DNA from 3 places in the Streptomyces sp. NPDC052773 genome. Region 1 is predicted to be linked to each of the others. Evidence: riboswitches for the same ligand, from Rfam matches in the RefSeq annotation. Region 1 holds a riboswitch; each other region holds the start of a gene.
What was found. A riboswitch is a leader RNA that binds a small molecule or an ion and turns the genes downstream of it on or off. The one in region 1 is predicted to bind cyclic di-AMP.
Positions count from the first base shown of each region.

Region 2: it holds a riboswitch for cyclic di-AMP, as region 1 does, so the genes downstream of both, ACIG0D_RS31065 (C40 family peptidase) here and ACIG0D_RS16540 (NlpC/P60 family protein) in region 1, are expected to answer to the same signal.
Region 3: it holds a riboswitch for cyclic di-AMP, as region 1 does, so the genes downstream of both, ACIG0D_RS28335 (M23 family metallopeptidase) here and ACIG0D_RS16540 (NlpC/P60 family protein) in region 1, are expected to answer to the same signal.

Region 1 is NZ_JBITZX010000006.1:309,296-315,672, reverse strand. It holds gene ACIG0D_RS16550 (peptidoglycan DD-metalloendopeptidase family protein) at 1-1,300, shown strand, start outside; gene pcrA (DNA helicase PcrA) at 1,359-3,830, opposite strand; cyclic di-AMP (ydaO/yuaA leader) riboswitch at 4,061-4,230, shown strand; gene ACIG0D_RS16540 (NlpC/P60 family protein) at 4,238-5,431, shown strand; gene ACIG0D_RS16535 (hypothetical protein) at 5,564-5,917, opposite strand.
Region 2 is NZ_JBITZX010000018.1:147,560-153,936, reverse strand. It holds gene ACIG0D_RS31095 (adenosylmethionine--8-amino-7-oxononanoate transaminase) at 1-170, opposite strand, end outside; gene bioB (biotin synthase BioB) at 163-1,401, opposite strand; gene ACIG0D_RS31085 (8-amino-7-oxononanoate synthase) at 1,549-2,676, shown strand; gene ACIG0D_RS31080 (DUF397 domain-containing protein) at 2,719-2,940, opposite strand; gene ACIG0D_RS31075 (helix-turn-helix domain-containing protein) at 2,950-3,810, opposite strand; gene ACIG0D_RS31070 (ATP-binding protein) at 4,023-4,481, shown strand; gene ACIG0D_RS31065 (C40 family peptidase) at 4,637-5,110, opposite strand; cyclic di-AMP (ydaO/yuaA leader) riboswitch at 5,114-5,320, opposite strand; gene ACIG0D_RS31060 (hypothetical protein) at 5,677-5,985, opposite strand; gene ACIG0D_RS31055 (ATP-dependent Clp protease proteolytic subunit) at 5,993-6,377, opposite strand, start outside.
Region 3 is NZ_JBITZX010000015.1:114,338-120,714, reverse strand. It holds gene ACIG0D_RS28340 (GntR family transcriptional regulator) at 1-523, opposite strand, end outside; gene ACIG0D_RS28335 (M23 family metallopeptidase) at 749-1,513, opposite strand; cyclic di-AMP (ydaO/yuaA leader) riboswitch at 1,526-1,693, opposite strand; gene ACIG0D_RS28330 (M16 family metallopeptidase) at 1,919-3,307, opposite strand; gene ACIG0D_RS28325 (M16 family metallopeptidase) at 3,304-4,698, opposite strand; gene ACIG0D_RS28320 (DNA topoisomerase (ATP-hydrolyzing) subunit A) at 5,078-6,377, shown strand, end outside.

The sequences.
Region 1 (6,377 bases):
CGACACCCTGAACCAGGACCCGTACGCGGCCCAGCACCACACCGCCTACGAGACCGGCGCCTACGACACCACCGCCTGGACCACCGGCTACCAGCAGCTCGCCGGCATCCCGCACCAGACCGCCGCGCCCGACACCAGCGGCCAGTGGGACGCGAGCGCCTGGCTCCAGCCCGAGCAGACCGGCGGCCCCGCCGACCAGACGCAGCAGTGGGAGTGGGGCACGCAGGCCTTCGACACCGGGGCGTACGACGCCACGCAGTGGAACACCGCCGGCGGCGACACCGAGCAGCAGGGCACCGCCACCTTCGAGCAGGTGACGTACGAGGAACCCGCGGCCTACGACGAGTCCGCTTCGTACGACGAGACCGCGTCGTACGAGGAGACCGCCGGCTACGACCCGGCCGGTCACGAGGGCGGAACCGCCTACGAGGAGACCGGGCAAACCGTTCCGCCGCAGGACGGCCTGACCGCCACCGGTGAACTCCCCGCCGTCGAACTCCTCGACGACCAGGAGGAGGTCACCCCCGCGCCCGCCCCGCGCGCGGCCTCCCGCAGCGGCTCCCGCTCCCGCCGCCGTACGCCCGCCAAGCGCTCCGCGCTGCTGACGGTGGCCGTTCCCTCGGCGTGTGTCATGGGTGTCGCGGGCATCGCCGCCGCCTCCGTCGGCACCTTCTCCGCCGAGGACGCCCAGGAGTCCTCGACGACCGCGGCCGACGCCCAGCCGGTGAAACCCTCCACGGCCAACAACAAGCTCGACACCCAGCTGGAGAGCCTCTCCGCCGAGGCGGACGACTTCGCCGACCGGGCCAGCCGCACCCAGGAGCGCATCGACCTCAAGGCGCAGCAGGAAGCTGAGCGCAAGCGGGCCGCCGAGGAGGCCGCCCGCAAGGAACGGCTCCGCCCGAAGTTCGCCCTCCCGGTCGCCCAGCACGGGCTCAGCGCCTACTACGGCCAGTCCGGCATCAACTGGATGTCGCTGCACACCGGCATCGACTTCCCCGTCTCGTACGGCTCGACCGTGATGGCCGCGACCGACGGCACCGTCCGCACGGAGTGGAACAGCGCCTACGGCAACATGATGATCGTGACCGCGAAGGACGGCACGGAGACCTGGTACTGCCACCTCTCCAGCTACCGCGTGGCCTCCGGTACGACGGTCAAGGCCGGTGACCCGATCGCGTACTCCGGGAACTCCGGCAACTCCACCGGCCCGCACCTGCACTTCGAGGTCCGCCCGGGCGGTGGCGCGGCCATAGACCCGCTGTCCTGGCTGCGCAGCCACGGCCTGGACCCGACGTAGTCAGCGCACTCCCGAGTGAGCCCCCGCCCGTCCGGCGGGGGCTTTCCCGTGGCACCGGCTACAGCTTCTCCACCGGCGCGTAGCGCAGCAGCAGCCGCTTCGGCTTGGCGTCGCCGAAGTCGATCGTCGCCTCGGCGTTGGCGCCCGTGCCCTTGACCCCGACGACGGTGCCGAGCCCGAACTGGTCGTGCGTGACGCGGTCGCCGACGGCCAGGGACACCACCGGCTTCTCCGCGGTGCGGCGGGTGGCGAACCCGCCGGACGCCGACGAGCGTGAACGGGACGACGACAGGGAGGCCGCCACGCCCGACACCGGTCCCGCCGGGGCCGCGACGGCGCCGGTGCGCTTCCAGTCGACGTACGCCGCCGGGATCTCCTCCAGGAAGCGGGACGGCGGGTTGTACTGCGGCTGGCCCCAGGCGCTGCGCATCGAGGACCGGGTGAGATACAGCCGCTCCCGCGCGCGCGTGATGCCCACGTACGCCAGGCGGCGCTCCTCCTCCAGCTCCTTGGTCTGGCCGAGGGCGCGCATGTGCGGGAAGACGCCGTCCTCCATGCCGGTGAGGAAGACGACCGGGAACTCCAGGCCCTTGGCGGTGTGCAGGGTCATCAGGGTGATGACGCCGTCGCCGTCCTCCTCGTCGGGGATCTGGTCGGAGTCGGCGACCAGCGCGACCTGCTCCAGGAAGTCGGCGAGCGTGCCGGTCTCCCCCTCGCCGCGCTCCTGTTCGAACTCCAGGGCGACGGCGGCGAGTTCCTGGAGGTTCTCGATCCGGGTCTCGTCCTGCGGATCGGTGGAGGCCTGCAACTCGGCGAGATAGCCGGTGCGTTCGAGCACCGCCTCCAGGATGGTCGCCGGTCCGGCGCCGGACTCGACGATCGTGCGCAGCTCCTCCATCAGCGCGTTGAACCGCTTGACCGCGTTGGTGGACCGCGCGGCCATGCCGTACGCCTCGTCGACGCGCTTGAGCGCCTGCGGGAAGCTGATCTTCTCGCGCTGGGCGAGCGCGTCGATCATGGCCTCCGCGCGCTCCCCGATACCGCGCTTGGGCACGTTCAGGATGCGGCGCAGCGGGACCGAGTCCTCGGGGTTGGCGAGGACGCGCAGGTAGGCCAGGACGTCCCGGACCTCCTTGCGCTCGTAGAAGCGGACGCCGCCGACGACCTTGTAGGGCAGGCCGACGCGGATGAAGACCTCTTCGAAGACACGGGACTGGGCGTTGGTGCGGTAGAAGACGGCGACGTCGCCGGCCTTCGCCTCGCCCGCGTCCGTGAGGCGGTCTATCTCGTCGGCGACGAACTGGGCCTCGTCGTGCTCGGTGTCTGCGACGTACCCGGTGATGCGGGCGCCCTGGCCGGCGTTGGTCCACAGGTTCTTGGGGCGGCGGGACTCGTTGCGCTCGATGACCGCGTTGGCGGCGGAGAGGATCGTCTGGGTGGAGCGGTAGTTCTGCTCCAGCAGGATCGTCGTCGCGTCCGGGTAGTCCTCCTCGAACTGGAGGATGTTGCGGATGGTCGCGCCGCGGAAGGCGTAGATCGACTGGTCGGCGTCACCGACGACGCACAGCTCGGCGGGCGGGAGGTCGGCCTCGCTCGGCGGGACGTCCTCGTCGTGCTCGCCGGTGCCGACCAGCTCGCGGACCAGGGCGTACTGCGCGTGGTTGGTGTCCTGGTACTCGTCGACCAGGACGTGGCGGAAGCGGCGGCGGTAGTGCTCCGCCACGTCCGGGAAGGCGCGCAGCAGGTTGACCGTCGTCATGATCAGGTCGTCGAAGTCGAGGGCGTTCGCCTCGCGCAGCCGCGACTGGTAGAGGGCGTAGGCCTGGGCGAGGGTCTTCTCGAAGCCGTCGGAGGCCTGGGCGGCGAAGTCCTCCTCGTCGATCAGCTCGTTCTTCAGGTTGCTGATCTTGGCGCTGAAGGACTTGGGCGGGAAGCGCTTGGGGTCGAGGTCCAGGTCGCGGCAGACCAGGGCCATCAGGCGCTTGGAGTCGGCGGCGTCGTAGATGGAGAACGACGAGGTGAAGCCGAGCTTCTTGGACTCGCGGCGCAGGATGCGCACGCACGCGCTGTGGAAGGTCATCACCCACATCGCGTTCGCGCGCGGGCCCACCAGTTGCTCGACGCGCTCCTTCATCTCGCCCGCGGCCTTGTTGGTGAAGGTGATCGCGAGGATCTGGCCCGGGTGCACGCCCCGCTCGGCCAGCAGGTAGGCGATGCGGTGGGTGAGCACGCGGGTCTTGCCCGAGCCGGCGCCGGCCACGATGAGCAGGGGGGAGCCGGAGTGGACGACGGCGGCGCGCTGGTTGTCGTTCAGGCCCTCCAGGAGGGCGGCCGAGTCGACCGCCGGCCGGGGAGCACCGTCGCGGTAGTAAGCGTCCCGGTCCGGCGGCACGTCGAACTTCCCGCCGAACAGATCGTCCGGAAGCGACTCCGGAACGTGATCGTCCTCGGGCGGCGGCGGGGGCTCCTCCTCGTGCCCGCGAGGGGCCCGGAGGTCCGCCAGGAAGCTGTCGTCAAAGAGGCTGCTCATCGCTCTCCGAGTCTAGGGTGCCCCACTGACAACCGAGGGCCGCCCGGAGAACATCACAACGGCCTTCGGCCGACACACGCCGTTCAGGTTCGGCCACGGCCTGCGACGCCGCCCGGAAGGTCACGAAAATGTATCGGGCATATCACCCACCAACCTTCACAGCAGCCACACGAGTTGGCTACCGTTCCGCGCAGGCCGTACGACCTCCTACCGGCGAACGTCGCCGGGCCGCGCGGCCTCCGCCGAGTCCGGCGCGCCCGCACAGCGGCCGGAGCCGGGGACCCAACCGACTCTGGGGTGAATCGGCCCTCCCCCCTTGGGGAGGGGCTGTAGGGCAACCCTTCCTCACGACCCGCCCGAACCCGACAGCTAACCCGGTAGGCGGCCCATGGAAGGAGTCGCCTCCCTTGGCGTCGCACCGCAAGTCCCGTCCCACCCCGCGCGTGGCCGGCATACGCACCCCCGCCCTCGCCACCGCGGCCCTCACCTCCGTGGCCCTGCTGTCGCAGACCGCCGACGCCGCCCCGTCGGCCGACGAGAAGCCGAGCCTCGAGGAGGTCGAGAAGAAGGTCGACGATCTCTACCGCCAGGCGGAGTCGGCGACCGAGAAGTACAACGCGGCCAAGGAGAAGACCGCCAAGCAGCGCAAGCGGGTCGACACCCTCCTCGACGACGTCGCCCAGCGGGCCCAGAAGCTCAACGAGGCCCGCGAGGAGCTGGGCTCCTACGCCGCGGCCCAGTACCGCACCGGCGCCGCCGCGCCCGGCACCGCGACCCTGCTGCTCGCGGACTCGCCGCAGGACTACTTCGACCGGACCCACCTGATGGACCGGCTGACCAGCCGCCAGAAGGAATCGGTCGACGACTACTTCGCCCAGCAGTCCGAGACGATGAAGAAGCGCCAGGAGGCCGCCGAGAGCCTTCAGACGCTCACCGAGTCCCAGGCCGACCTGAAGGCGGCCAAGGCGACCGTCCAGAAGAAACTCGCCACCGCGCGGGAGCTGCTGTCGCGGCTGACCGCCGAGGAGAAGGCGCGGCTCGCGGCGATCGAGAAGCGCGAGCAGGAGGAGGCGGCGCGCAAGGCCGCGGAGCTGGCCCGGCAGCAGGCGGAGGAGCAGCGGCGGCGGGAACGGGAAGAGGAAGAGCAGGCGGCGACGGCCCCGCAGGAGGACACGGGCGGCCCTTCGACCTCACCCTCCGCCGGCACCGGCGAGACCGCCGCCCCGGCCGACTCCACGTACGCCGCCAAGGCCGAGAAGGCGATCGCCTTCGCCCGCGCCCAGATCGGCAAGCCGTACGTCTGGGGCGCCACCGGCCCGGACTCGTACGACTGCTCCGGCCTCACCCAGGCCGCCTGGAAGGCCGCGGGCGTCACCCTCCCGCGCACCACCTACGACCAGGTGAACGCCGGCACCGCGGTCCCGCTGTCCGCCGCCCTCCCCGGTGACCTGGTCTTCTTCTACGACGACGTCACCCACGTGGGCATCTACATCGGCAACGGGATGATGATCCACGCGCCGAAGCCCGGGGCGTACGTCCGGGAGGAGTCGGTCTACTACGACGGCGAGTCGTCGATCCACAGCGTGGTGCGCCCGGCCTGAGGCGGGGTGGGGGCGCGGAGGCACGGCGAGGGCGCGGGGGGGTCCGGGCGGGCGCCCGGGTCCGGGAGCGCGCGGGGCGCACGCGCATGAGGTGCGCCCCTTCGGCCGCCCGGCCACCCGGGCGCGCCGGGATCAGGTCCAGAGCACCGCGATGAAGATGTTCGCGGTGGTCAGCAGGCCCACCAGCCCGAAGAGGCCCTTGCCCACCTTCTCCTCGTCCCGCTTCACGTAGACCAGACCGAGGATCACGATCAGCAGGGCCAGCTTCACGCCGATCTTGATGTTGTTCACCGTCTGGTCGTCGGCCTGGTTGAGGCCGACCAGGATCACGCCGGTGACCAGCATCGTCAGCGCGCCGTGCAGCATCGCCGGGACGAAGCGGGCGGTGCCCTGGCCCATCGCCTTCATCTGGGTGAGGAAGCCGCCGAGGAGCGAGGCGATGCCGATGATGTGCAGGCCGACGAAGAGATGGATGAGTACGTCCATGGGGCCGGAGCCTAACGAGGCCCTCCCCCGCCACCCGACACCGGCCCGTCACTGCGGCGCAGGGAGAGGCGGGCGCACAGGCAGGGGCCTCAGGGCGAGGGCGGGCGCACATACCCGGGCGCACATATCCGGCGCATAAATGCGGCCCATAGCATCCTGCTCCGCTCCCCCGTCCCGGTTTCGTCACTTCGGTCAGCACACTGCGTGATCCGGGCAGCCCCGCAGAAACGTCACGGTCACATACGGTCACCCGACAGCCCGCTCCCGTCACTTCCGTACTTCTCGCCACCGCTCGGACATATCGGGGCCTAGCGTCCTCCCCCAGGCGTCCGGCTCCCCACCGCCGCCCGGGCCTGGGGCGGCAGCCGGACGTCTCCGCCGAGAAGGTCCGGCGGCGGATCCGCTCCCCTGTGGGAAACCGCCGCCGGACCGCGGCCGAAGGGAAGGACGTGCAGACCAC
Region 2 (6,377 bases), on a different contig from region 1:
CAGGACGACATGCCGTCGACCAGCTCCTCCGAGCCGCCCGCGAGCTTCAGCCGCACCCCGCTCGCCGACTCCACGACGAGCGGGACCTGCTGGTTCGGCATCGGGCCGTACGGATGCCAGACGTGCCGCCGGTCGAGTTCGAGCAGCTCCGGCACGCTCAGCTCAGGCATTGGGCGCGAGATCCGTCCCGGCGCCCCGGCGGCGTACGGCGACCAGGTCGGTGCGCGGCTCGGTCGCCGCCGGCACCGCGGCGGCCGTACCGCACACGCCGCCGCCCTCGTGGGACCCGCACCCGGCGCCCGCGTCCTCGTGGGACCCGCACCCGGCGCCCGCGTCCTCGTGGGACCCGCACCCGCCGCCCGCGCTCGCGTGCGAGCCGCAGCCGCCGCCGGCCTGCGCGCGGTGCTCCGGCAGGGTCACCTGGTCGGCGCCCTCCACCTCGAACCCGGCGTCCGCGATCATCTCCAGGTCGGCCTTGCCGGCCTGGCCCTCACTGGTGAGGTAGTCGCCGAGGAAGATGGAGTTCGCCAGGTGCAGCGCCAGCGGCTGCATGGAGCGCAGATGCACCTCACGGCCGCCCGCGATCCGCACCTCCACGTCGGGGCAGACGAACCGCACCATCGCCAGGATCCGCAGGCAGCGCTGCGGGGTGAGGTTCCACTCCTTCGCCAGCGGGGTGCCCTCGAACGGGATCAGGAAGTTCACCGGGACGGAGTCCGGGTCCAGCTCGCGCAGCGAGTAGACGACGTCGACCAGGTCCTCGTCGCTCTCGCCCATGCCCGCGATCAGGCCGGAGCACGCCGACAGGCCCGCCGCGTGCGCCTTCTGCACGGTGTCGACCCGGTCGGCGTAGGTGTGCGTGGTCGTGATCTCCCCGTACGTCCCCTCGGACGTGTTCAGGTTGTGGTTGTAGGCGTCGGCGCCCGCCTCGCGCAGCCGCTCCGCCTGGCCGTCGGAGAGCAGACCCAGGCAGGCGCACACCTCGACGCCCTCGTTCTGCTCCTTGATCGCCTTGATGGTCTCGGAGACCCGGTCCACGTCCCGGTCCGTCGGACCGCGCCCGCTGGCCACCAGGCAGACCCGCTTGGCACCCCCGGCCAGGCCCGCGGCGGCGGCCTTGGAGGCCTCGTCGGGCTTGAGCCAGGTGTACTTCAGGATGTCGGCCTTGGAGCCGAGCCGCTGGGAGCAGTAGGAGCAGTCTTCCGGACACAGGCCGGACTTCAGGTTGACGAGATAGTTGAGTTTCACCCGTCGGCCGAACCAGTGGCGGCGTACCTTTCCGGCCGCGGCCACCACATCGAGCAGTTCGTCGTCGGTCGTCGCGAGGACGGCCAGCGCCTCCTCGCGGGTCGGCAGCTCGCGCCGAAGCCCCTTGTCCACCAGCGTGTTCAGCAGGTCCATGAGAGCCGATCCTGTCCTACGGAGGTGCTCCGGGCCAAGGAGAGTTCGCACAACAGCGTCACTTCGTGGTGTGTGGATTGCCACATCCTGGCCCGCGGGACGGGCCGCTAGTGTCTGTGCACTGCCTACAAAATCCCCGGAGGACCCATGGCGTTCGGCTGGATCGACGAGCAGGCGGAACTGCGCCGCGGCGCGGGACTCGTCCGCACCCTGCGGCCCCGGCCCGCCGACTCGCCCCTGCTGGACCTCGCGAGCAACGACTACCTGGGCCTGGCCCGCCACCCCGAGGTCACCGAGGGCGCGGCCCGCGCGGCGCGCGTCTGGGGCGGCGGCTCGACCGGCTCGCGGCTGGTCACCGGCACCACCGAACTCCACGGGGAACTCGAACGCGAGCTGGCCGACTTCTGCGGCTTCGAGGCCGCCCTGGTCTTCTCCTCCGGCTACGCGGCCAACCTCGCCGCGGTCACCGCGCTGGCCCCGCACGGCTCGCTCATCGTCTCCGACGCGGGCAACCACGCCTCCCTCATCGACGGCTGCCGGCTGGCCCGCGGCACCACTCAGGTGGTGGCGCACGCCGACCCGGACGCCGTCCGCAAGGCGATCGGGACCCACGACGGGCCGGCCGTCGCGGTGTCCGACACGGTCTTCTCGGTGGACGGCGACGCGGCCCCGCTGGCGGAGCTGGCGGCGGCCTGCCGGGAGCACGGGGCCGGGCTGGTGGTGGACGACGCGCACGGCCTCGGGGTGCTCGGGGCGGGCGGCCGGGGTGCCGCGTACGCGGCGGGCCTGGCGGGCGCGGACGACGTCGTCGTCACGCTCACCCTCTCCAAGTCGCTGGGCAGTCAGGGCGGCGCGGTGCTCGGCCCGGCCCGGGTGATCGACCACCTGGTCAACGCGGCCCGGACGTTCATCTTCGACACGGGGCTCGCCCCGGCGGCGGCGGGCGCGGCCCTGGCGGCCCTGCGGCTGCTGCGCCGCGAGCCGGAGCGGGCGGAGCGGGCGCGCGCGGTGGCGGGCGAACTCCACGCCCGGCTGACGGCCGCGGGCCACGAGGCGGTACGGCCGGACGCCGCTGTGGTGTCGGTGCGCGCTCCGTCCCCGGAGAGCGCCGTGCGCTGGGCGGCCGACTGCCGGACCGCCGGACTCGCCGTGGGCTGCTTCCGACCTCCTTCCGTGCCCGACGGCATCTCCCGGCTGCGGCTGACCGCCCGCGCGGACCTCTCCGGGGACCAGATCGAACGCGCTGTACGTGTGATCGGCGAAACGCGGCCATGAGTCGGCGTCCACGGCCGTGCGTCGCTCCCGGTGGACGGTGGGTCAGACGGCGGCCGTGAAGTGCGCCCAGGTCTCGGGTGAGAAGACCAGCGCGGGCCCGGCCGGGTCCTTGGAGTCGCGTACGGCGAGCAGTCCGGCCCAGGCGCCCGAGCGGGGCCTGGCCGTCTCCACGCAGTTGTTCGCTCCCGTGCTGTAGCTGCTGCGCAGCCAGTGGACATCGGATAGATGGGTCGTGGAAGGTACGTTCCGAGGCAGAACGGTCATGGTGCCTCCTTACGCGCCGTCAGCTATCCCGGCGATGTATTCCAACGATTCCTCGGGTGACAGGGCGTGCCTCCGAAGCGCGTCGAAAGCCTCGGTGTAGGCCCCAACATCTTCTTTCCGTTCGAGATAGAGGCTACTCGTCAAGTGGTCGAGAACAACCACATCCAGATCAGAAGTGTTCGAAAATGAGAAGATAACGAAAGGCCCGGTGACGCCGATGTGGGCCCCCGCGGCGAACGGCAGCACTTGGAGCCCCACCTGCGGCAACCGCGCCGCCTCCATCAGCCGGAGCAGCTGGTCCTCCATGACGTCCGGGCCGCCGACCTCGCGCCGCAGCACCGCCTCGTCCAGCACCGCGCTGAGCCGCAGCGGCGGCTGGGAGCGCAGGACGTCCTGCCGGGCCAGCCGCACCTCCACCAGCGTGTCCAGCCGGTCCTCGTCCAGGCCCTCCACGGCGGCCCGGGTCACCGCGCGGGCGTACTCGGGCGTCTGGAGCAGCCCGGGCACCACCGAGGTCTCCAGGGTGCGCATGCCGCTGGCCTGCGACTCCAGGCTGATGAAGTCCCGGTAGGTGGGCGGCAGCACCCCGCGATAGGCGTGCCACCAGTGGTCCCGGCCCTGCCCGCAGCCCGACCCCGCCAGCACCAGCAGCAACTCCCGCAGCTGGGGATCGCTCACCCCGTAGGCATCCAGCAGTAACCGCACATCGGCCGGTTTCACCCCGCTCGCGCCCGTCTCGATCCGGCTCACCTTGGACTGGTGCCAACCCACCAGCCGCGCCGCCTCACCACTCGTCAGGCCCGCACCCGTGCGCAGCGCACGCAGTTCGGCGCCCAGTTTCCGGCGGCGTACCGCAGGACCGTGCTGCATGGGCTCCTCCTTACTCCAACCGAGCCGCCCAAATACGGTCTGTCGTCGCAGAGTTCACCGCTTCGAGCGACAGATATATGCATATCTTGGTGGATCGCCACCGGGATCGCCCCGATGGTGGCAGTCTGGCGACGAAGCACCAGTCCGGGACCGTACTCGAACGTTCGCCCTCGTGTCGGTCCGCGGTCCCGTGGGAAAGGGACGACATCGCCATGGCAGACCATCTGGAAGCATCCGTCACTCTGCCGAGCGATCCAGCCTCGGTCTCCGCGGCTCGCGCCTATGTGGTCGGCACCCTGGCCGAGTGGGGTCTGCCGTCCGACGCGGAGGTGGCCGATACCATCCGGCTGATCGTCTCCGAACTCGCCACCAACGCCGTACAGCACACCTTCGGGGAGTCACCCACCTTCACGGTGGACGTGGAAGTGGACCGTGACGAACACTTGCGCATCGGTGTGACGGACAGCCACCCGAGGTTCCCCAAGCGGCTGCCGGACGCGGTGCAGCAGGACAACGGCCGCGGCATGGTGATCATCCGCTGTCTCACCGCCGAGTGCGGCGGCCGGCTGAGAGTGCGCCCCACCCGCGAGGGCGGCAAAACCGTCGCCATCGAACTCCCCTGGAAGGTCCCGGCCCGGCCGGTGACGGCGGTACAGCAGCAGGAACCCTGACCCGGCTCTCCCGGCCGCGAAACCGACGCGCGCGCCGGCCCCACGACAAGCAGGCCGGGCCCGCGCGCGGGTGCGCGCGGGCCCGGCTGGTCGCTCACGGACGTTGCCGGGCGCGGTGACGGCGGGTCAGGGGCGCCGTCACCGGCCCGCAGGGGTCACTTGACCCGGCCGTACCAGACGCTCTTCGTCCAGATCTTCTGCAGCCGCACGACGTCCCCGGTCTTCGGGGCGTGCCAGATCTTCCCCTTTCCGGCGTAGATGCCCACGTGGTACACGTTGGACCCCGAGTGGAAGAACACCAGGTCTCCGGCCTTGCGGCTCTTCGCGGAGATGTGGCGCGTCTTGTTGTACTGCGCCGCGGCCGTACGCGGCAGGGTCTTGCCCGCCTTCTTGTACGAGTAGAGCGTGAGCCCCGAGCAGTCGAACCGCTTCGGTCCGGTGGCGCCCCACTTGTAGGGGGAGCCCTTCTTGGACGCGGCGACCTGGAGGGCCTTCGTTGCCGGCGTGGCGGCCGCGGCCTCCGGGGCGAAGCCGGGGGCGACCACGGAGCCGCCGACCGCGGCCAGGGTCAGGGCCGAGGCCGTGCCGGCCCGGGCCATGAGCGACGGGACACGATTGAGCGCGTTCATGCGCAACCCTTCGTCAGCCGCCTGTGAAGGATGACCTGTCGGATTCGGGCTGGCGAAGTAGCCCGGCCGCGTTGCCGCGGCTTCACCCCAAGGGCTGCTCGATCCGGCGTCTCCTCGCGGAGCCGTCCGTACCGGCGACCCGTCGTGCTTGGGTCCTCCACTCCTGCCGATCCACTTCCTGTCGACCGGGCATCCAGGCGGCGGCAGGACTCGGCGTCCGCCCGGATCGCCCCGCCGCGGTGGCGGGGTCTTGTCGTCAGACAGGGATCTTGACTCACACATGTCCGAAAATCCCAACGCAACCGGGGATTTGTGGTCTTCCTCACCACTCACCCGTTCGGGTGGACACCCTGACGAGCGATCGGAAGTCAAGACCGCAACTGCCCCCCGGACCAGCGACGGAATGCCCAATTCCGCCCCGAGGGACCGCCCTCGGCGCAACCTGAGCCAGCTCGAAAAAGGAGGTGTGGCTACGCCGAACGTGGGTAATCCGTTCAGTCCGTTTCAGCCGGACCGCGCACGCCTCGCCACCTGCGCGGCGAGCCCCGCTCACGCGTGCCGGGCCGTCAACTGTCGGAGCGCGGCGGAAGGGTGACGCGCGCCGTGCGGCGTTCGCCGTCGAGCACGCGCAGCGCCCGCGCGAGCGTCGGCGCGTGCAGCTCCGTCTCGCCCCGCTGGTGCATCAGCGCCAGCGCGTCGCGCAGGGCGGCGGCCTTGCCCACCAGCGCCTGGGCGGCCCGCAGTCCGCCGTACGTGTGACCGTGGCGGCCGGGGTTGATCCGGCCGAGCAGGTCCACCACCTCCAGGTAACGGTCGATCAACTCGCTCTCGGCGCGGGTCAGCGCGGGCAGCGGCGGCAGTTCGGGCGGCAGCATCGGCGGCTCACCTCCCGCCGGGCGCGGTGCCCGAGGCCCTGCGGTCGGTGATGATCCGGTCGATCAGGCCGTACTCCAGCGCCTCCCGGGCGGTGAGGATCGTGTCCCGCTCGATGTCGGCGGTCACCTGCTCCCGGCTGCGCCCGGTGTGCCGTACCAGCATCTCCTCCAGGCGGGACCGGACGCGGACCAACTCCTCGGCCTGGATGGCGAGATCGCCGGCCTGTCCCCGCACCGGCTCCGGCAACGCGGGCTGACGGATCACCACCCGGGCGCCGGGCAGGGCGTATCGCTTGCCCGGCGTCCCGGCGGCCAGGAGCACGGCGGCGGAGGAGCCTGCCTGGCCGAGGCAGATCGTCTCCACGTCGCAGTTCACGTACCGGATCGTGTCG
Region 3 (6,377 bases), on a different contig from region 1:
CCCCGTGCTCCGCCCAGGCCTCCACCGGGCCGGCCGGCGCCTCGACCGTGTACATCCAGGCGATCTTGTGCCGCAGCTGGGTCAGCGTCGAGGTGAGCGCGGGGCTGCCGGAGGCCTGCGCCAGCGTCTCGTGGAACCAGCCGCCCAGGGAGCGCAGGTCGTCGCTGTGGCCGCGGCGGGCGCGCTCCTGGCCCAGCCTTACCAGGCCGCGCAGCACCTTCAGGTGGGCCTCGGTGCGCCGCTGCGCCGCACGGGAGGCGCCCAGCGGCTCCAGCAACAGCCGCATCTCCAGCAGGTCGGCGGCCTCCTGCTCGGTCGGTTCGGCGACGCACGCGCCCGCGTGGCGCCGGGTCACGACGAAGCCCTCGGCCTCCAGCGTGCGCAGGGCCTCCCGGACGGGGACGCGCGAGACGCCGTAGCGGCGGGCGAGCAGTTCCTCGGTGAGCCGGCTGCCGCGCTCGTAGACACCCGCGACGATGTCGTCCCGGATCGCCGTACACACCGAGTGCGCCGGAATACGCATGACCGACCTCCGCCTTAATCCCCGTGAAACGTCGACGATTGACGTGTGTTCAGCGACTCTATTGCAATGGGGCGGAATTTCCGATGGCGGGCCGGAATCCATGGATATTTTTTGGACAAGGGGGCGGCCGAAACGCCGAAAGCCCCGGCGCGGGCCGGGGCTCGGAGACTCCTGAGGGGCTGGGAGACGTCCTGCGGGGCTCGGAGACGTCCCGCGGGGGCTGGGTCAGATGTTCACGCCGTGCGCGCGCAGGTATGCGACCGGGTCGATGTCGGAGCCGTACTCCTGGCTCGTGCGGGCCTCGAAGTGCAGGTGCGGGCCGGTGACGTTGCCGGTGGCGCCGGACAGGCCGATCTGCTGGCCCGGGGTCACCGTCTGGCCGACGGAGACACCGATGGAGGACAGGTGGCCGTACTGGGTGTACGTGCCGTCGTGCATCCGGATGACCACCTGGTTGCCGTACGCCCCGCCCCAGCCGGCCTCGACGACCGTGCCGGCGCCGACCGCGTGGACGGAGGTGCCGGTCGCGGCGTGGAAGTCGACACCGGTGTGGCTGCCGGAGGACCACAGGGAGCTGCCGGCCTGGTAGCCGGTGGAGACGTAGGAGCCGGTGATCGGCATCACGAAGGTGTTCAGGCGCTTGCGCTCGGCCTCGCGGGCGGCGCGCTCCTGCTCCTCGCGGGCCTTGCGGGCCTCCTCCTCGGCGCGCTTCTTCGCGGCGGCCACGGCCTTCTCCTCGGCGGCGGCCCGCTCGGCGGCCTGCTGCTGTGCGGCGGCCTGGGCGTCGATCTGGTCGGCGACCTCGTCGCCGATGGTGAGGACCGGCAGCAGGCCGGTCTGCTCGGCGGCGGCCTCCGCGGCGAGCGCGGGGCTCGCCAGGGTGCCGATGACGCCGGTGGTGGTGAGTGCCGCGACACCCGCCGCGCGGGCGGTGGAGCGCTGCATCCGGCTGGGACGACGATGCTTCCCGGTGGCGCGCGTGAACGCCATGAAGTGGCTGGTCCTTTCCTTCCCTCTCGCCTACCGGGTTAGCTGACGGGTTCGGAGCAGGAAGGTCTCCTACGGACCCCCTCGCGGGCTGCGCGGGCGTCCGATTCACCCCAGGGACTTGATGGTTGGGTCCCCGGCTCCCCTGGCTCGCGCCGTACGGGGACTCGGCGATGGCTGTCCGGTGCCGCGGGTGCGGCGCACTGCCTGACGAACAGCCCGGACGACGCTAAGACGACCGGCTTTCAAAGCCCAAACGGATGCGGGTTTTTGTAGCGCATCCCACAGGTCAGACAGGCAACCTCCGCCCCAATTCGGACATGAAGGGGCCCTGGCGACGCATCGGTCACCAGGGCCCCTCCGCGCGGATGTGCCGCAGCGCTCGGCGTGGGTGTGCCGCCCGGGCGTCTACTCGGCGGCCACGACGGTGACTTCGCCGATGCCCAGAGCCTCCACGGGCTCCTTGATCTGCGCCGCGTCACCGACGAGGACGGTCACGAGACGGTCCACCGGGAAGGCGTTGACCACCGCGGCGGTGGCCTCGACCGTGCCGGTCGCGGCCAGCTGCCGGTACAGCGTCGCCTGGTAGTCGTCGGGCAGGTGCTGCTCGACCTGGTCGGCCAGCGTGCTCGCGACGGCCGCCGCCGTCTCGTACTTCAGCGGTGCCACGCCGACCAGGTTCTGCACGGCGACGTCCCGCTCGGCGTCGGTCAGGCCCTCCGCGGCGAGCGTGCGCAGCACCGTCCACAGGTCCTTCAGGGCGGGGCCGGTGTTCGGGGTGTCCACCGAGCCGCTGATGGCGAGCATCGAGGCGCCCGTGCCGTCCGGGGCGGACCGCAGGACCTGGCCGAACGCCCGCACGCCGTACGTGTAGCCCTTCTCCTCGCGCAGGACGCGGTCCAGGCGGGAGGTGAGGGTGCCGCCGAGGCAGTAGGTGCCGAGCACCTGGGCGGGCCACACGCGGTCGTGCCGGTCGGGACCGATACGGCCGATGAGCAGCTGCGTCTGGACGGCGCCGGGGCGGTCGACGATGACCACGCGCCCGGTGTCGTCGGCGGTGACCGGCGGCACGGGGCGGGGCTGGGCCGGGGAACCGGTCCAGGAGCCGAGGGTGTCGCCGAGGAGGGCGTCCAGGTCGATGCCGGTGAGGTCGCCGACCACCACGGCGGTGGCCGTGCCCGGACGGACGTGCCGCTCGTAGAAGGAGCGCACGGCCGCCGAGTCGATCTTCGCGACCGTCTCCTCGGTGCCCTGGCGCGGACGCGACATGCGCGAGGTCGCCGGGAACAGCTGCCGGGACAGCTCCTTGGCGGCCCGCCGGGACGGGTTGGCCAGCTCGTGCGGGATCTCGTCCAGGCGGTTGCGCACCAGCCGCTCGACCTCGCTGTCCGCGAAGGCGGGAGCCCGCAGGGCGTCGGCGACCAGCCCGAGGCCCTTCTCCAGGCGGGAGGCCGGGACCTCGAGGCTGAGCCGTACGCCCGGGTGGTCGGCGTGCGCGTCGAGGGTGGCGCCGCAGCGCTCCAGCTCGGCGGCGAACTCCTCCGCGGAGTGCTTGTCGGTGCCCTCGGAGAAGGCACGCGCCATGATCGTGGCGACGCCGTCCAGGCCGGCGGGCTCGGCATCCAGCGGCGCGTCGAGCAGGACCTCGACGGCGACGACCTTCTGGCCGGGGCGGTGGCAGCGCAGCACCGTCAGGCCGTTGTCGAGGGTCCCGCGCGTGGGGGCCGGGAACGCCCACGGCCTGGCCTCGCCCGGCTGCGGCTGGGGGTGGAACTCCATGGTGGTCAGCTCGGTCACTTCGCCGCCTCCTCGTGGGCGTCGGCGGCTTCCACGGTCGCCGCGGATTCCGGGTCCTCGGTGCCCTCGACTTGCTCGGGCTGCTCGGGGGTGATCGGCTCGTAGACGAGCACCGCGCGGTTGTCGGGCCGCAGGCGGGCCTTGGCGATCTCCTGGACCTCCTCGGGCGTCACCTCCAGCACACGCTGCACGGCGGTGAGGGCGAGCTGCGGGTCGCCGAACAGCACGGCGTACCGGCACAGTTCGTCGGCGCGGCCCGCTACCGTGCCGAGCCGGTCCAGCCACTCGCGCTCCAACTGGGCCTGGGCGCGCTCCATCTCCTCGGCCGTGGGGCCCTCCTCGGCGAACCGGGCCAGCTCCTCGTCGATGGCGGTCTCGATGACCGGCACCTCCACGTCGCCGGAGGTCTTCACGTCCAACCAGCCCAGGGAGGGCGCCCCGGCCAGCCGCAGCAGCCCGAAGCCGGCCGCGACGGCCGTACGGTCCCGGCGGACCAGCCGGTTGTACAGGCGGGAGGACTCGCCGCCGCCGAGAATGGTCAGCGCCAGGTCGGCCGCGTCGCACGCGCGCGTGCCGTCGTGCGGGAGGCGGTAGGCGGCCATCAGGGCGCGCGCGGGGACCTCCTCCTCGACGACCTCGCGCAGCTGCTCGCCGATGATGTCGGGCAGCGTTCCGTCGCGCGGGGCGGGCTTGCCGTCGTGGGACGGGATGGAGCCGAAGTACTTCTCGATCCACGCGAGGGTCTGCTCGGGGTCGATGTCGCCGACCACCGAGAGGACCGCGTTGTTCGGCGCGTAGTAGGTGCGGAAGAACTCCCGCGCGTCCTCCAGGGTCGCCGCGTCCAGGTCGGCCATCGAGCCGATCGGCGTGTGGTGGTAGGGGTGGCCCTCCGGGTAGGCGAGGGCGGTCAGCTTCTCGAAGGCGGTGCCGTAGGGGACGTTGTCGTAGCGCTGGCGGCGCTCGTTCTTGACGACGTCCCGCTGGTTCTCCATGGACTCCTCGTCCAGGGCGGCCAGCAGGGAGCCCATGCGGTCGGCTTCCAGCCAGAGGGCGAGCTCCAGCTGGTGGGCGGGCATGGTCTCGAAGTAGTTGGTGCGCTCGAAGCTGGTGGTGCCGTTGAGCGAACCGCCGGCGCCCTGCACCAGCTCGAAGTGGCCATTGCCCTTCACCTGGGCGGAACCCTGGAACATCAGGTGCTCGAAAAGGTGAGCCAGGCCCGTACGTCCCTTGACCTCGTGGCGGGAGCCGACGTCGTACCAGAGGCACACCGCCGCGACCGGGGTCAGGTGGTCCTCGGAGAGCACCACGCGCAGGCCGTTGGCCAGGCGGTGCTCGGTCGCTTTCAGGCCGCCGGAGCCTGCCTCGGCTGTGGCCGTGTGACCCATGGGCATGTACGTCCCTTCGATCGCGGATGCGGTGGCTGAGACCGCTCTGTTCGTGCCGGTCCTGCCACTGTATGCAAGCGTGCGGACGGTCCGCGAAGTTCCCGGACGCCGTACGCCGAGAGCGAGAACGGGGTTACCCGGCGCGAGGGCGTAGCCTGCGGGCAGCGGGCCGGGCGGCCGACGGGCGTAGCCTGCGCGCAGCGGGTCAGGCGGGGGACGGGCGTAACCTGCGCCCAGCAGGCCGGGCGGCAGGCGGGGCGTAACCTGCGCGCAGCGGGGGGCCGGGCGGCCGACGCCGGGTCCCGCTCCGCGTTGTCAGTGCCGCGGTCCACAATGGTCCGCGTCAGATCCCGTTCACCACGCTTCAGCAAGGAGCCAGGCAGCGATGGCCCGCCGCAGCACGAAGACCCCGCCGCCCGACGACTCGTACGAGGAGCGGATCCTCGACATCGACGTCGTCGACGAGATGCAGGGCTCCTTCCTCGAGTACGCGTACTCGGTCATCTACTCCCGAGCCCTGCCGGACGCCCGCGACGGCCTGAAGCCGGTGCACCGCCGGATCGTCTACCAGATGAACGAGATGGGCCTGCGCCCGGAGCGCGGCTATGTGAAGTGCGCCCGCGTGGTCGGCGAGGTCATGGGCAAGCTGCACCCGCACGGCGACGCGTCGATCTACGACGCGCTGGTGCGCATGGCGCAGCCCTTCTCGATGCGCGTGCCGCTGGTGGACGGCCACGGCAACTTCGGCTCGCTCGGCAACGACGACCCGCCGGCCGCCATGCGGTACACCGAGTGCCGGATGGCCGCGGCCACGGGCCTGATGACCGAGTCCATCGACGAGGACACGGTCGACTTCGCCCCGAACTACGACGGCCAGGAGCAGGAGCCGGTCGCCCTGCCCGCCGCCTTCCCGAACCTGCTGGTGAACGGCGCCTCCGGCATCGCGGTCGGCATGGCCACCAACATGCCGCCGCACAACCTGAGCGAGGTCATCGCGGCGGCCCGCCACCTGATCCGGCACCCGAACGCCGATCTCGACGCCCTGATGAAGCACGTCCCCGGCCCCGACCTGCCCACCGGCGGCCGGATCGTCGGCCTGTCCGGCATCCGCGACGCGTACGAGACGGGCCGCGGCACCTTCAAGATGCGCGCGACGGTCTCCATCGAGAACGTCACGGCCCGCCGCAAGGGCCTGGTCGTCACCGAGCTGCCCTTCACGGTCGGCCCGGAGAAGGTCATCGCCAAGATCAAGGACCTGGTCGGCTCGAAGAAGCTCCAGGGCATCGCCGACGTCAAGGACCTCACCGACCGTGAGCACGGGCTGCGCCTGGTCATCGAGATCAAGAACGGCTTCGTGCCCGAGGCGGTCCTGGAGCAGCTGTACAAGCTGACGCCGATGGAGGAGTCCTTCGGCATCAACAACGTCGCGCTGGTGGACGGCCAGCCGCTGACGCTGGGCCTGAAGGAGCTGCTGGAGGTCTACCTCGACCACCGCTTCGAGGTCGTGCGCCGCCGCTCGGAGTTCCGCCGCGGCAAGCGCCGCGACCGTCTCCACCTGGTCGAGGGCCTGCTGACGGCGCTGGTCGACATCGACGAGGTCATCCGGCTGATCCGCTCCAGCGAGAACTCGGCGCAGGCCAAGGAGCGCCTGATGGAGCGCTTCTCGCTGAGCGAGACGCAGACCC